DNA from 2 places in the Desulfofundulus sp. JL263-se genome. Region 1 is predicted to be linked to the other one. Evidence: riboswitches for the same ligand, from Rfam matches in the RefSeq annotation. Region 1 holds a riboswitch; the other holds the start of a gene.
What was found. A riboswitch is a leader RNA that binds a small molecule or an ion and turns the genes downstream of it on or off. The one in region 1 is predicted to bind cobalamin.
Positions count from the first base shown of each region.

Region 2: linked by a shared signal. The riboswitch ahead of thiC (phosphomethylpyrimidine synthase ThiC) and the one ahead of cobT (nicotinate-nucleotide--dimethylbenzimidazole phosphoribosyltransferase) in region 1 are both predicted to bind cobalamin.

Region 1 covers NZ_CM149993.1:961,535-964,661, reverse strand. The annotation lists gene fbp (fructose-1,6-bisphosphate aldolase/phosphatase) at 1-332, shown strand, start outside; gene cobT (nicotinate-nucleotide--dimethylbenzimidazole phosphoribosyltransferase) at 391-1,461, opposite strand; cobalamin riboswitch at 1,553-1,759, opposite strand; gene fni (type 2 isopentenyl-diphosphate Delta-isomerase) at 1,813-2,898, opposite strand; gene ACX4JR_RS04900 (ferredoxin domain-containing protein) at 2,898-3,127, opposite strand, start outside.
Region 2 covers NZ_CM149993.1:841,120-844,246, forward strand. The annotation lists gene ACX4JR_RS04305 (superoxide dismutase) at 1-373, opposite strand, end outside; cobalamin riboswitch at 551-742, shown strand; gene thiC (phosphomethylpyrimidine synthase ThiC) at 854-2,152, shown strand; gene bzaB (B12 lower ligand biosynthesis ThiC-like protein BzaB) at 2,170-3,127, shown strand, end outside.

The DNA.
Region 1 (3,127 bases):
TATCCGGGTGGATGCGGGGATCCCACTCGGGCCCCTTGATGCCGGTGGGAATGAACCAGTGCACACCCACACGGTTCGACGGCCCCCCGCGGGTAGTAGCCCTGGGATTCCAACTTGCCGATGGTATACTTCACGGTCCCCAGGATTTCTTTGCTGACCCGTCCTACGACAAAGCCCGGGAAAAAGCAAATGAAATCGCCCAATACTTGCGCAGCTTGGGCCCCTTCGAGCCACACCGCCTGCATTTGGATGAAATGGAATACACAACCCTACCGCAAGTTACGGAAAAACTTAAATCCAGATTTGAAGACCTTCGCAAACCAAGTAGTTAACTGGCAGGTAAAAATGCTGATAAAAGGCAGCCCTTGCATTAGGGCTGCCTTTTTACGCTTACTTTAAAATCTTATCTTCTTCTAAATCCATAACGTTAGCCTCGGCAAAGGTAGCCATTTCATTAAGTATCCTGCAGGCAGCATCAACCAAGTTCATGGCCAGCACAGCCCCGGTACCTTCTCCCAACCGCATATTCATGTACAGCATGGGCTTTAAACCCAAATGTTCCAGCATCAATTTATGCCCGGGCTCCGCGGACAGGTGAGATGCAATCATGTAATCCCTGCACTTGGGCTCAATGGCCGCGGCCACCAGGGCGGCAGCCGTAGAAATAAACCCGTCTAAAAGAACGGGAACCCGGCAGGCGGCAGCACCCAGGATAACACCGGTTAAGCCGCCGATTTCAAGGCCTCCCACTTTGGACAACACATCCAGGCCATCCTCCGGATCCGGCCTGTTAACCTCCAGCGCCCTGATCACCGCTTCACGTTTTCTGGCCAGCACATCGTCATTTACCAGTGTACCCCTGCCGGTAACCTCATCTGCAGTATATCCACCCAGGGCGGCTAAAATAGCACTGCTGGGAGTAGTGTTGCCAATTCCCATATCACCGGTTGCCAAAATGGTTGCACCTTGGCTGATTTCTGTTTTTGCCAATTCAATTCCCACTTCTACAGCCTGCACCGCCTCATCCCTGGCCATAGCCGGCCCTCTGGATATATTACCGGTACCAGGCCTCACTTTGCGAGAAATTACCCCGGGTATGTTTACAGGCCCCTTTACGCCTACGTCCACTACAACCAACCTTACCCCGGCCTGCCGGGCCAGTACCCCTATGCCGGCAACTCCCCGGACAAAATTGGGAAGCATCTGCCTGGTAATCTCCTGGGGCGCGGCACTTACCCCTTCTTCCACTACGCCGTGATCACCGGCCATCAATATTACTGATTTTCCTCCCACCATTGGCCGGGGATGTCCCGTTATACCGGCCATCTTTGCGGCCAATTCCTCGAGCATTCCCAGGCTACCTGGGGGTTTAATAAGGTTATCCAGCCTTTCCTTTGCCTTTTCCATGGCACCGTGGTCCAAACTAACAATGGATTGGATAGTTTTATTTAGCAGTTCCATTTTTTAAAGCCTCCCCTTTAACAAAATTAAAAGTCCACGACCTTAAAAGGCCGTGGACTTTACCATCATCCACTGCAGCGCCCTTTCCCGCAGGGCTATCCCCAAGCAGGCAGGTCTCCTGGCTTCCGGGCTTCGCACCCTGCCGCCTTCCCGGCACGGCAGTGGCACACTCTCGTGCCTTCCCGCTCGCGCCAGTGGCATAATGGCGGGCACTTCCCGGTTACAGTGGCGGGACCGCTCAGGATTCTCACCTGATTCCCTATTCTCCCCGAAGGGCACCTGCTGGGCATAAGTGTTTTTAAATTTTGTTCTATGCCTTTGGGGAAAAATCCTCCTTTAATTCAAAATTTTTTACCTGCAGGCATACCGGTTTATATCTATTCCCCGCCGCATGAGCCACTGGGCCGTCATACCTGTAATAACCAACTGTTTGGTTCGCAACATATCCAGGCGCCCTGTGCCCAGCGCCATCATTATACTCCGCAGGCCCGTCTTCATTTCCTCAATATATTCTACCAGGCCCTCAGTCCCGCGTTCCATCAAGATCTGCAAAAAGGGCCTCGCTATCCCCACCAATCCGGCCCCCGCCACCAGAGCCTTGGCCACATCGCCTGCCGAGCGGATACCGCCGGAAGCAATAATTTCCACATTCCCCGAAACGCTTAGCGCCTCCAATAAAGCCGGTGCTGTCGGTATTCCCCAATCCAAAAGGGGGACATCAGACTTTCCCCGCCGTCGTCCTTCAATGGCGGCAAAATTTGTACCCCCGCGGCCGCCAATATCCAGGTACTTTACCCCCATATCAGCCAAAGACTTTACCGTCTCACGGCTCATGCCAAACCCCACTTCTTTAACTATAACCGGCACGGGCAACTCGCCCACCAGGCGGGCTATATTATCCATTACACCCCTGAAGTCCACGTCTCCTTCGGGCATGCTGAGTTCCTGGGCCACGTTCAAATATAACTGTATACCGTCCGCCTGCACCATTTCCACCGCTTCCAGAGCATCCTCGAGACGGCACCCCGCATCTAAATTCGCCAGCACCACTCCGCCGGGATTTTTTTCCCGCATAATCGTATATGTTTTCCTTACACCGGGATTTTCCAGGGCCGCCCGCTGGGAGCCCACTGCAACGGCAATTCCCGTACGGGACGCCACCTCACCCAGGGCAGCATTAATCTCCAATACATCCGGATGCCCGCCGGTCATGGCATTAATTAAAAGAGGGGCCCTTAATTTTTTACCGAGAAACAAGCACGTGCAGTCAACCTGTTCCAGCCGCAATTCCGGCACCGCGCAGGGAACCAAAAAAAGGTCGGCAAATCCCGTTGACCCGGTATCTTCCAATTCCAGGGCATAATATACGTGCTCTATTTTACGTTTTTGTCGTAAAATTATAACCGCCTCCGAATCCAGGATACTTCTTCCCGGCATTACTTGGCCTGCCGGTCGAAATAAATGTTTTTACTGGTTGCGGAAATGGGAATGGCCACCACTATGGAGCCCTTGACAAGACCCATTTTCCTGGCCACCACTGCCGGGCGATACATAATCCTGTTATCTACATTCAGTATACTTGCTGTTTTTACAGCGGAACCCAAGGCAATTCCCACATCCAGGACACGCCAGGCACATAACGGCCCTTCAAACTCAGGACCTTCAT
Region 2 (3,127 bases), 120 kb from region 1:
CAAATTGTTCTTGGAAAGTGAAAAAACCACCAAAATAGTTGTTAATCTGCCGCCACGTTTCAGGGCCGGGCTGCCCGGTACCCCTCGGTGTCATTATGGTCCAAAAAACGCTGTGCAGTATGTGCCCCGAGCCGTAAAAGGCCAGTTCCCTTTCCCAGTGTTTAATCAGGGAAAAATCCCTTTTCCGCCTTGCTTCTGTCAGCTTCAGCTCTGCCTTGTTCAGGCCATCAACATAAGATTTATGGTGGCGGTCATGGTGGACGCGCAGGGCGGTCCCGCTTATTACCGGTTCCAGGGCATTATAGGGATAAGGTAAAGGAGGCAGCTGGTGGCCGCCGGGCGGTACGGATTGAACGGCCCACAAATCACGCATAGTTAAGATTCTCCTTTCAAATTGGAAACCTGTGGTAATTATATTATGGTTTTATCATGGAAAAGTTCCTGATAACTCCTAATAATTAAAGAATCAGGGGGGAATGGCAAGCCGGGGTTTGGATGGTTTTATCCTTGACAATGTTAAAATTAGTTAATAGAATGTGTATTGACAATTTAGTAGCACGCATTTCCAGGTGCCCGTAAGGGATAATAGGGAACCGGGTGAGAATCCCGGGCGGTCCCGCCACTGTAACCGGTAGTCCGCCTCATTACCACCTTCTGTCGTCCTTTAAGGCAAGGCAGTTGGGAAGGGAGGTCAGGGCGCTATTCCGGAAGCCAGGAGACCTGCCTGGAAGTGTTCTTGTGCTGCCACGGGGATATGGCGGCAAGGGAAAAAACGTGGGGATGATGGCAAAGTCCGCATCAATAAGGGTGCGGGCTTTTTATTTTAGAAAATTTTGGAAAAGGAGGGAATTAAATGACTCTATTGGAGAGCGCCAGAGAGGGGAAAATTACACCGGTCATGGAACGGGTGGCCGGGCAGGAGAAAGTTACCCCGGAATTTATAAGACAGGGAATTGCCGAAGGGAAAATAGTCATACCCCGTAACGCCCGGCGCAGCAGCAGTTTTCCTGTAGGTATAGGCGCGGGCCTGCGGACCAAGGTAAGTGCCAGTATAGGATTGTACGGCAAGGACGCCCGGATTGACGTCGAAGTCAAAAAAATTAAGGCCGCGGTAAAGGCGGGAACGGATTCTATCATGGACTTGAGCGTAAGCAGGGATATCGATGCCATGCGTAAAGAAGCGCTGGCGGCCACTCCCACACCCGTGGGGACTTTGCCCCTTTACCAGGCCATAGCCGAGGCCGGTGAAAAATACGGCTCCGCCGTTAAGATGACTGTTGACGAGCTTTTTGAGGTAATTGAGCGCCAGGCCGCCGACGGTGTGGATTTTCTGGCCCTTCACTGTGGTACCACCATGGAAATTGTAGAGCGCGCCAAGAGGGAAGGCCGGATAGATCCCCTGGTGAGTTACGGGGGCTCTCACCTTATAGGCTGGATGATTTATAACCAGAGGGAAAACCCCTTGTATGAGTACTATGACCGGGTGCTGGAGATTGCCCGCAAATATGATGTCACGGTCAGTCTTGCCGACGGCATGAGGCCGGGGTGTCTGTACGATTCCCTGGACGGCGCGCAAGTACACGAGCTGGTAATTTTGGGAGAATTGGTAAGACGTGCCCGGGAGGCCGGGGTCCAGGTAATGGTCAAGGGTCCGGGACATGTACCTTTAAACCAGCTTAAGGCAACCATTACCTTGCAGAAGAGTCTTTGCAAGGGCGCGCCGTATTTTGTCTTCGGCCCCGTGGTAACCGACATAGCGGCCGGTTACGACCACATCAGCGCCGCCATCGGCGGGGCCATAAGTGCCTGGGCGGGAGCTGAATTTATTTGCTATGTTACGGCAGCTGAACACATAGGTCTCCCCGACGCCCGGCAAGTGCACGAAGGGGTGGTGGCGGCCCGCATCGCCGCCCACGCCGCGGATCTGGCCAGGGGCCTTAAGGGGGCTGCAGAATGGGATTTAGAACTGTCCAGGGCCAGAAAAGAGCTCAATTGGGAAAAACAGCTCGCCCTGGCCATAGACCCCCACCGGGCGGGAGAAATAAGAAAGAATCGCAGCGAGGAATCTTCGCCGGCCTGTGCCATGTGCGGTAAATACTGTGCCATGAAAATAGTATCCGAGTACCTGGGGACATACAAGCACAGCTGTTAAAAAGAAGGGGTGAGAAAATGACTCAAGTACTGGCGGCCCGCGCGGGCAAAATTACTCCCGAAATGGAAGCGGTGGCCTACCGGGAAAACGTGGACCCCGAATTTATCCGGGAAGGTGTTGCCCTTGGCAAAATTGTTATTCCTAAAAACGTTAAGCGCAAGGAATTTAACTACTGCGGCATTGGAGATGGCTTGCGGGTCAAGGTAAATGTCCTTATCGGCACTTCCAGCGAGCGGGACCAGGTAGAAGTGGAGGCAAGGAAACTGGCCATTGCGGAGGAAGCAGGATGCGACAGCGTTATGGATTTAAGCACCGGGGGAGATATCGACGGTATGAGAAGGCAGACCCTGGCCAAAGCAAGGGTTCCCGTGGGCAGCGTGCCCGTTTACCAGTGTGCCGTTGAAGCCAGGGAAAAAAGAGGCAGCATTGTGGCCATGACGGCGGAGGATATGTTTGCAGCCATAGAAAAGCAGGCGTCAGAAGGTGTGGATTTCATGGCCATTCACTGTGCCCTGAATTTTGACGTTATAAAGCGTCTTAAGGCTACCGGGCGGGTTACCGATGTGGTCAGCCGGGGCGGTGCTTTTTTGATTGCCTGGATGCTGCATCATAACAGGGAAAACCCCTTATACGAGCAATTTGACCGCCTGCTGGCCATATTGAAAAAGTATGACGTAACTTTGAGCCTGGGGGACGCCATTCGCCCCGGTTCCACCGCCGACTCGCTGGACGGGGCCCAGCTGCAGGGCTTGATTGTTGCCGGTGAACTGGTGGCCAGGGCCAGGGAGGCAGGAGTGCAGGTCATGGTGGAGGGTCCGGGACACGTCCCCATGCATCACATAGAGGCTACTATACTGCTGCAAAAGCGCCTGTGCCACGGCGCGCCTTATTTTATACTGGGAACGCTGGCTACTGACGTGGCGCCCGGGTACGATCACATTACATCGGCTATCGGCGGCGCCATAGCCGGAGCGG